DNA from 3 places in the Ralstonia sp. 110700041-2 genome. Region 3 is predicted to be linked to each of the others. Evidence: predicted binding sites of a transcription regulator. Region 3 holds the regulator's gene; each other region holds the start of a gene.
What was found. Region 3 encodes FNR, which switches genes on or off when oxygen is low (the NO sensors DNR and NnrR bind a similar motif). Its sites were predicted from a motif close to TTGATNNNNATCAA; they were not measured.
Positions count from the first base shown of each region.

Region 1: a site for FNR is predicted at 1,456-1,469, ahead of ACUXH0_RS24545 (PHA/PHB synthase family protein). Genes of this name have one in related genera too.
Region 2: a site for FNR is predicted at 1,641-1,654, ahead of ACUXH0_RS23120 (universal stress protein). Genes of this name have one in related genera too.

Region 1 is NZ_JBSFAI010000020.1:76,147-79,420, forward strand. Features, by position in the region: gene dbpA (ATP-dependent RNA helicase DbpA) at 1-736, opposite strand, end outside; gene ACUXH0_RS24540 (hypothetical protein) at 751-936, opposite strand; gene ACUXH0_RS24545 (PHA/PHB synthase family protein) at 1,534-3,274, shown strand, end outside.
Region 2 is NZ_JBSFAI010000018.1:73,885-77,158, reverse strand. Features, by position in the region: gene ACUXH0_RS23130 (BON domain-containing protein) at 1-147, opposite strand, end outside; gene ACUXH0_RS23125 (universal stress protein) at 181-1,020, opposite strand; gene ACUXH0_RS23120 (universal stress protein) at 1,061-1,561, opposite strand; gene ACUXH0_RS23115 (CBS domain-containing protein) at 1,848-2,315, shown strand; gene ACUXH0_RS23110 (YgaP family membrane protein) at 2,234-2,530, shown strand; partial or broken gene ACUXH0_RS23105 (MgtC/SapB family protein) at 2,630-3,274, opposite strand, start outside.
Region 3 is NZ_JBSFAI010000021.1:104,003-107,276, reverse strand. Features, by position in the region: gene scpB (SMC-Scp complex subunit ScpB) at 1-177, opposite strand, end outside; gene ACUXH0_RS25210 (sulfite exporter TauE/SafE family protein) at 665-1,408, opposite strand; gene fnr (fumarate/nitrate reduction transcriptional regulator Fnr) at 1,585-2,313, shown strand; gene ACUXH0_RS25200 (hypothetical protein) at 2,335-2,589, opposite strand; gene ACUXH0_RS25195 (FixH family protein) at 2,586-2,813, opposite strand; gene ccoG (cytochrome c oxidase accessory protein CcoG) at 2,840-3,274, opposite strand, start outside.

The DNA.
Region 1 (3,274 bases), on a different contig from region 3:
GACGGTAGTGCTTGAGCAGTTGCCCCACCGCATGCAGCCGCTGGCTGTCGGTCACCTCGTAGAAGCGCTGGCGGATCTTGCTGTCGTCGTGGCGCTCTTCGAGCTTCACTTCCTTCGGGTTGCGCAGAATCCGCTGGCTCAGCTTTGCAATACCTTCCGGGTACGTCGCCGAGAACAGCAGCGTCTGCCGATCGGCTGGACACTGGCGCACGACTGTTGCGATGTCGTCGAAGAAGCCCATGTCGAGCATGCGGTCGGCTTCGTCCAGCACCAGCGTCTTCAGTGCACCGAGCGCGAGATTGCCGCGCTCCAGATGGTCCATGATGCGGCCCGGCGTGCCGACGATGACGTGGGCGCCGTGCTCCAGGCTTGCGGCCTGCGGGCGCATCGGTGTGCCGCCGCACAGCGTCAGCACCTTCACGTTTTCTTCGGCACGGGCCAGGCGGCGGATCTCCTGCGCCACCTGATCGGCAAGTTCGCGCGTAGGGCACAGCACCATCGCCTGCACGTCGAAGCTGCGCGCGTCGAGCCGTGCGAGCAGGGCCAGCGCAAACGCAGCGGTTTTGCCGCTGCCCGTTTTTGCCTGCGCGATCAGATCGTGGCCGGCAAGGGCGATCGGCAGGCTTGCGGCCTGGATCGGCGTCATGTCGGTATAGCCGAGCTGCGCAAGGTTCGCGAGCACAGCCGGGGCGAGCGCTAGGGTGCTGAAGGGCGTGGCGGTCGGTTCGATGGTCATGTTGTTGCGCTGGGTCACTTGTACGGCTTGCCTTCGAGTTGTTCGTAGACGACGGTGCCGTCGGCAGCTTCGAAGCGTTCGACATAGTTGCGTGCGCCGCACAGCGCACAGCGGAACAGCGGCCCTTGGCCCTCGTCTTTGATCACGACGTCGGAAAGCTGCCACTGCGTGCCGCAGCTCTGGTTGATGCAAATGAACACGGTTTTCTCTAAATGGATGTTGTGTTGCGCCTCGATGACGAGGTGGTAGTCAGGGGCTGCGAGTGCACCGATATGAATCCAGATGGGTACCTCAACCACAAATGGCTTTGCCGCGCCATTTGCAGGAGTTTGCACTGCCCTGGGCCTATTTTGGCCCGAGCAGTGGAGATTGCATCTCGTCTGATGGAGTCGGCGCGTTGCGCTCAATGCATCCTGTGGTTGCGACAGATTCGCGGGCACAACCTGGAGCGCGATGGAAATCTGGGCCCGATGTTGCAGACCGCCGCGTTTTCCCCGCCGGACTCTAACACACCCATTTAGGCCGGTGGCCCGTTGACCGGGCCTCTTGGAATCCGCGGTTCCAGCCGGACCCGAGCGGCATCGGCGCGATATGAAAGCAGCGCGCTCATGTCCACTCCCAACCGCGGAACTCCGTCGCCACCGCCACTGCGACGACTGGCAGGCAACCGCAGATGTCGTTTCTGTGAAACCACCTAGAGTCGGCCCTCTTGTCCCAGTTTGAGGTGCATCAAGTCCGGGCCGTAGCCCCTGGCATCTAATGGATTGCATATTTCGCAATCGTTTGACGCCCCGACCATGCGCACCGCCCCCGTGCCGTCTTCGCCGACTGCAGAGCAGATCGACCTACCATTTCACGCGGCGCTTGCCCGCGCGTCCAATTCGCTTTCGATTGCATCAATGCAACTGGCCCTGTTCGATTGGGCGCTGCATCTGGCCGGCTCACCGGGCAAGCGGCTGGATCTATGGCGATTGGCGCTAACGCAGGCCCAACAACTCGAGGGTTACATCCGGAACTGCATGGCGTCCGGCCCTCAGAACGCGTGTCTTTGCGTCCAGCCGCCGGCCCGCGACCGTCGTTTCGCGGCCGACGAGTGGCGCCTGTGGCCGTTCAACGTGCTGCACCAGTCCTTCCTATTGACAGAACAATGGTGGGAGGCCGCCACGCGCGGCGTGTGGGGTGTCGCGAAGCACCATGAGGACGTGGTCGCCTTTGCTGCGCGTCAATGGCTCGACATGATGTCGCCGGGCAACCAATTGGCAACCAACCCCATTGTCCTGCGCCGGACCTTTGAGCAGCACGGCACCAACCTTGTGCGCGGCGCGCTCAATGCGCTTGACGATCTGGAGCGCTCCATGAGCGGCGCGCCGGCTGCCGGTACCGAACGCTTTATGGTGGGCCGCGATGTGGCCATCACGCCCGGCAAGGTGGTCTTGCGCAACCGCCTGATCGAGTTGATCCAGTACGCACCGGCTACGGGCAAGGTCCAGGCCGAGCCCATCCTGATCGTGCCGGCCTGGATCATGAAGTACTACATCCTGGATCTGTCGCCGCAGAACTCGCTGATCCGCTATCTGGTCGAGCAGGGCCATACCGTGTTCTGCATCTCCTGGAAGAACCCCGACGAGGCGGATCGCGCCCTCGACATGGATGACTACCTCAAGCTCGGCGTCTTTGCCGCGCTCGATGCCGTCAATGCCATCGTGCCGGGCCAGCGCGTCCACGCCGCCGGCTACTGCCTGGGGGGCACGTTATTGGCCATCGCTGCGGCTGCCATGGCACGCGATGGCGATGCACGGCTGGCGTCCATGACGCTCTTTGCCGCGCAGACTGACTTTTGCGAGCCGGGCGAACTGGGCCTGTTCATCGACGAGGCACAGGTCAGCCTGCTTGAAGCGCAGATGGAGCAGACCGGCTATCTGCGCGCCAGCCAGATGGCCGGGGCTTTCCAGATGCTGCGCTCATACGACTTGCTGTGGTCGCGCCTGGTGGGCGAATACTTGCTGGGCGACCGCGCACCCATGAACGATCTGATGGCCTGGAACGCCGACGCCACGCGCATGCCCGCGCGCATGCACAGCCAGTACCTGCGGCATCTTTTCCTGAACGACGACCTGAGCGAGGGCCACTATCCCGTCAACGGCAAGCCGGTGGCACTCAACGAGATCGATTTGCCCATCTTCGTGGTGGGCACGCTGACCGACCACGTGGCGCCCTGGCGCTCCGTCTACAAGCTGCATCACCTGACCGAGGCGGAGCTGACGTTCGTGTTGACCAGCGGCGGTCATAACGCCGGCATCGTCAGCCCGCCCACCAACTCGCATCGAAGGTTCCAGATGCAGACACGCCACACAGGCGAGACATCGGCGGGGCCGGATGACTGGCTGGCATCGGCGCCCGCCACCGACGGTTCGTGGTGGCCGGCGTGGCACGCATGGCTCGTTGCACATGCATCGGGCTCCGCGCTGGTCAAACCGCCGAAGATGGGCGTTCCAGGATTGCCGCCACTGGCCGACGCGCCCGGCACCTACGTGCTGG
Region 2 (3,274 bases), on a different contig from region 3:
GGCATGCTTGTCGGCGAACGTGTCGACGCCGCCGGAGAGCGTGACGACGCCATCCTTGGCCTGCACGGCAAAGCGACTGGCATCCACCGCCGGGTCCCATTGCAATTCTTCTTCGACATCGTGCTTGAGCTGGATATCGTTCTTCATCGTGATCTCCTCAGGTTCAATTGAGGTCGAGGCTCAGTGCGACATCAGCACCGGCACGGTCATCGTGTTCAGCAGGGTGCGCGTCACCCCGCCCAGTACGAGTTCGCGCAGGCGGCTGTGCCCGTAGGCCCCCATCACGATCAGATCGGCATTGAAGTCGGCCGCTCGCGAGAGCAGCAACTCACCCACGGCGGCATCGGAATCTGCGCAATCGGTCTCTTCCACCGTTGTATGAATACCGCGCGCATTCAGCGCACGCGCCACCTGACCCACCGTGGTTTCCTCGGCCCAGTGCTTTGGCTGCGTGCTTGTGATCTGCAGCACGTGCACATTGGTGCCCGTCATCATCGGCATGGCATCGTGCAGCGCACGGGCCGATTCGCGTCCGCCGCTCCAGGCCACCAGCACGCGCTGCGGCAATGCAGTGAAGTTGCCCGCATACGGCACAACCAGCACGGGGCGGCCCGACTCCAGGATCAGGGTCTCCACAAAGTCGCCGGCAATGAATTCATCCGGTTCATCGTGGTTCCGTTGCCCGACGACGAGAAGATCGGTCTCACGCGCTTCACGAAGTACGAGAGCCACGGGGTCGCCTTCCACTGCTCGCCACTCCGTTTCCACCGCAAGCTTCTCCGTCGCCAGGCGAAAGCGCGCGTGCACCGCATCCCGGATGCTGTCGCGCCGGATGCGGTCTTCCTCCAGATAGTGCGCAGCGTTCTCCATCATGTAGAACCAGCTGAGGCTTGGCGCAAAGCTCGCATAGATGCCGACGAGTTTGGCGCCGTGCGCCTGGGCATACTGGGCCGCAAGGTCAAGGCGGTGCATGGCGCGTTCGCTGCGGTCCAGATGCACCATCACACTGGCGTAGCTCATGGTCAGATCCCGAAGTCGTGTCAGAAGATGCGCTACCGGACTAGGCAATGACGGCGTTGCTTAGCGGTTCGGTAGGCGCGTGCGACGTTTCCGTCGGCTCCGCGCGGACGAGCAGCACCGGCAGTGTGCTCCGGCGCACAACGCTCTCGGCGACGCTGCCGAGGAACAACCGTTGGAAGCCGCGACGCCCGTGCGTGCCCAGCACCAGGGCTTGGGCGCCGACGTTGTGTGCCGCCTGTTCAATGGCAGTGCCGATATCGAAAGTGCCGATCGGGTCGTCAACCACGACGCTATGGACGTGCACACCTGCCTTTTCGGCCTTGGCACGCGCGTCGGCAACAATTTGATTGCCTTGTTTGACCAAGGCCTCGGTAAAGGCGCCGACATCGATATAGCCAACGTCGTACATCAGGTACGAGTTATCGATCACGTGGGCGATGACCAACTCCGAGCCGAGCTTTTGTGCAAGCTGGATTGCCTCGTCCAGCGCCCGGTCTGCCGTCGGACTGCCATCCACCGCTACCAGAATCCTGTCGTACATGATGTGCCTCCATCGAATCCGTCGTCGGCCCCAATCGGGGCTGCTGAATTCCATGTTGGACCACCAAGCGGATCACCCCTTGATTTACATCAGCGTTTGGCTCGCTGCAGCCTCACGCAATGCCAATTGATCTGCCTCAAGAGCCAGCGCGCAACGCTCGATAGACTCGTCCGCTATCCGCTGCCCCCGGGGTGCAGTCATGGAAAGCGCATGGCACCTTGTGCGAGATCAAACTTTGACACCGGCCCGTTCTTATAGTGAAAACGTACGCGCATCGGAGTTCAGCATGAGGGTCGATGAAATTTGTTCCCACCGCATCGTTCACGTCCAGGCGACGGCGACGCTGCAGCAAGCCGCCCGGCTGATGCGGGACGAAAGCGCCCGGGCGCTGCTTGTCACGGAACACGCCGCTGGGGGTTCTCGGGTGGTGGGCATCGTGACAGACCGGGACATGGTGGTGCACGGCCTTGCCAGCCGCAGCGACTGCAGCCAGACCGCCGTATCGGAAGTCATGACGCACGGCCTTCTGACCATCCACGATGACGCCGTGATCAGCGAAGCCTTGCGCTCGATGCTGAGCCACGGCCTGCACCGTCTGGCGGTGGTCGATCGTCAGCAACGGCTGGTGGGCATGCTCAGCCTGGACGACACCATCCGCGCAATGGGTGGCGAATGGACCTTGCTGGCCGGCATTCTCGGTCGCGACAACGCTGGCCAGTCCCGCCAGCACGCGCCGTCCGATTTGATTCTCTAAGTGTTCACCCACCGTTCTTCAGGAGCGCTGTCATGTTTACCAATGTTGGAACCGCGGACCGCGCCGTCCGCATCCTGATCGGCATCGCCATGATCCTGCTGGCATTTTTTGGCAAGGTGCCAGCATGGGTTGGCTGGCTGGGGCTGATCCCTCTGGTGACCGGCCTGATCCGCATGTGCCCGCTCTATTGGGTGCTGGGCATTGGGCGGCATTGACCAGGCGACAAGCCAGAACACCGCCCAGCTGGACAGAAGCATGGTCAGCAGACCAGCGGTGACCTTACCGGCAAAAGCGCGGCCTCCGCTGATGGCCACGACAATCTTCGAGAACGTGTTGGCTGTCAGCGCAAGCATCACCAGCGCGCCTGCCGTCGGCGTCTGCAACGTGTGGCTGGCAACCTGCGTTGCGATCGAAGCGGTCGCGGCATGGACATCGGCAAACGCCCCAAACACGGTGACAGCCACCACCGCCGCTGTCCCGAACCATGTGCGCGCGGCAGCTGCGGCAAGCAGCAAGGCAGCCGTCCACAGCGCAAAGCCGATTGCGACGCGCCAGTTGATGGATGACACCGAACTCTCCGGCGCCTCCTGGAGCGGCTCGTTGGCGCGCCATATCCAGAGCGCCGACCATGCCACGGTCGCCATCATGCCCACCGCCAGCGGAGCCGCCAGCACGCGCAACAAGTCGATGTTGATGGCAGCGATCAGCAGCAGCATCTGCACCAGCGTGGCGACATTGGACAGCAGCGCCGCGGCAACCGCACCATCAACGGGGCGATGGTCCCGCCGCACGCGTGCTGCCACGGCCGTGATCGTGGCCACGCTCGATGCAAACCCGCTGAACAAGCCGGCCAGCGGCAAGCCGATCCGCTCTCCAAACCATCGCGCAGCAAAATGGCCCGTGTTGCCTGTCAGCATGACAAGCAGCACAACCAGCCACAACGTGTGCGGGTTCCAGGC
Region 3 (3,274 bases):
TGCAACCAGTTCGACACCGCGATTCAGCCAGTCCTGGCGCAGCTCTTCGAGCAGCACACGAATGGTGTCTGCGGAAACATCTTCGTCGAACAGCTTGCGCAAGTCATTGACTCGCAACGGGTCCTGCGCGCAGATCAGCGCGGTTTCGAGGACGATCTTCGCCTCTTGGGTATTCATCGGGTTGAGCGGCTCGTCATTGCTCGCGCGCGGCCAGTCGCCGTCACGCTTGAGGTTTGTCGTCCCGCCGCGACGCTCGCGGCATTTCTGATTGCTATTGCCCGCCCGGGCCCGGCGCGCGAAGGCCAATTGATTCAATTGGGCCCTGCACCGAAACGCAGTGGCTATGCCCGCAAAGTAAGGGCCGGAGGAGCAAGTTGATCCGGTGCCGGTCAGGCACCACAAGGGCAATTTCTTCCGCCGCCATGTGGACGGATACTGCACCGGACGACTACCAAGAAGAACGGCAGTCCGCCCGAATCGACTGTCCAGGGTGACACTACCGCTGGAAGGCATCGCTTGGCGCCGCGCTTGGGATTGTTGATTTACGCGGGTGGCGAATCGAATTGCTGTCGATTGTAGGGCAATTTCCAGCGGCGCCGCAACCGGGAAGATGATCTAGCCTCCCATCCAAGGCCGGATGGCGATTTACGCGTGCTTTAAACGACTACAGCACCAGACAGAATCCGTGTGCGTTGAGCATCTCTGGCAGCCAGATCGTGTGCACCAGCCCCCATATCCCGAACCCCGCAATGGCGATGCCGGCCGCGCCACGCACCCACCGGCGGCGCGACAAGCCGCGCAGCCACCCAGCGAAGCCAGACATCATCAACAGGTTGGGCAGTGTACCTGCACCAAAGGCGAGCATGACCACAGCCCCGGAGGCAGCGTTGCCTGCCAGCAACGCCACAGCCAATGCGCCGTAGACCATGCCGCACGGCACCAGTCCCCAGGCCATACCCGTGATATAGCGGCGTAGCAACGGCGGCTGACGTTGCAGCGTGCCGCCCAGTGTCGCAGCCCCCCGAGACAGGCGGCCAGCGACGCGGCCGAGCAAGCGCTCAAGCCACACACTGCGCCACGCATCTCCGGCGGAGCGCACGAGCAGCAAAATCCCATAGGTGAGTAGCAATACACTGGCGAAGGCAAACAAGCCGCGTTGAACCGGCAGCCATTGCTGGCGCCAGAAGGTCGCGCCCATCGCACCCATGATTGCGCCAAGCAGCGCGTAGGTGGTCAGCCGGCCGGCATGCATGACGACCTGCTCGAACCATAGTCGGCGACGCGACACGACCCGTACCGCCACAGTTCCACGTTCGGCTGCAAGTGCGATCCCGCTGCACATCGCCAGACAATGCACACCGCCGAGCAATGCGATGAGGAAAACGCTCAGAAGCGCTGCAGCACTCATCTTTCTGACGCTCTTTTGATATGGACCAAGGTTTTTGTTTTACTGTTGCGAACTAAGCGTAATTGACGCGTTTTGCCGCATCGGAAATGTCCGAGGACAAGAAGGTCGCCGTTATAATAAGCTGAGCTGCATCACAAGAATTACTCATTTCACTCTCCCGAAACTCGCCCCCGCCCGTGCTCACTCGAATCGCACTTACCGACCAAGCCTCGCGTTGCTCCACCTGTGTACTCGGGCAAATCTGCCTGCCGGTGGGAATGAACTCGGACGACGTGCGCAAGATGGACGATTTGGTCGGCGAGCGCATCCGCATTAAGAAGGGGCAATCGCTCTATTCGCTGGGGGAGCCGCTGGAAGCGGTTTACGGCATTCGTTTCGGTACGCTCAAAACCCATCTGACGCTCGAAGACGGCCGGCACCAGATCACGGGGTTTCACCTGCCAGGCGAAATCGTCGGGCTCGATGGCATTGGCGATATGCGCCATGTGTCGGATGCCACCGCGCTCGAAGATACCGAAGTCTGCGTGGTGCGCTACGACGAGTTGCAACACCTTTCGCGTCGGCTGCCTTCGCTGCAGCATCAGTTCCTGCGCATCATGAGCAAGGAGATCTCGCAGGATCATCTGATGCTGCTCACGCTCGGTTCCATGCGTGCGGAGGAGCGTCTGGCAGCGTTCCTGCTCAACCTCTCGAAGCGTTCAGCCCAGCGGGGTTATTCGTCAACCGAATTTGTGCTGCGCATGAGCCGCGAAGAGCTGGGCAGCTATCTGGGCCTCAAGCTCGAAACCGTCAGCCGCCTGTTCTCGCGCTTTGCCGAAGCGGGTCTCATCCAGATCCGCCAACGCCACGTCAAACTGATCGACCTGGCCGGCCTGCGCCAGGTCATGAGCGGTCAAGCCGCTTGAGGCTCCTTCCATGGCGCCCGCTCACACGAGCGGGTGTTCATGCGCTTCCAGTTTGCCGATGCCCGGGGACACGTAGAGCGTCAGCGCGCTCGACAATCCGCACAGCAACCAGAACACAAAGAACGATACCGTGTAGACCGCCTGGGCCGACACGGTGATCTGTTCGCCGAAGAAACGCAGGTCGGCGGGGTCCACCACTGCAAAGACCACCAGTTCAGCCAACGCGGCCGACAGAAATGCCGGCCACAGAATCCACATCAGCAGTCGACGCTTCATCGGGCCTCCGCGTGAATACCATGTGCCGGCGCGACGGTCGTCTTTTCAACGACCAAACCGTGGCGCACGACGTTGTCGTGAATAACGGCGTCGGGATGCGACATCGCCAGCCAGATGGTGACGCCGCAGCCGATCATGGCGACAAACGGCCCAGCCATCAGGAGCCACGGCCAGGGCTCGCGCCACCAGGGACGGGCCTGCGCGGAAGATTGCGTTGCGTGCATCGTTGCCTCCTGTTGGGGATGCCGCATCAGCGCGGCACGATGAAGCTCGACGGTTCGCGCAGTACGAGGCTGGCGCTACCGCTGTCTGCGTGGATGACGAAACGGATTTTGTGCGAGCCGGGGGCGGCATCATCGGCCGGCCGGCGTACGCGCACTGGCAGCAGTCGGTTGGCCGCCGGTGGCAGCTCCAGTGTGGTCGACTCGCCACGACCGCCCTGCACATCCAGTTCCGGCATGCCCTCTGCTGTGATGGTCACGCGCATGGGGAGCTCGGACGCGTTCATCAACTGCAGGCGGTAAACGTTCTCGATCTTGCCCCCGTCCACTTCACGCGCCAGTGCACCACGATCACGAATCACGTCAACCTTGAGCGGCTGACGCATGGCCAATGCCACGATGAAGCCGGTGATGAGCACAAGCATGATCCCGGTATAGATCAGCACGCGCGGACGCAGCAGATG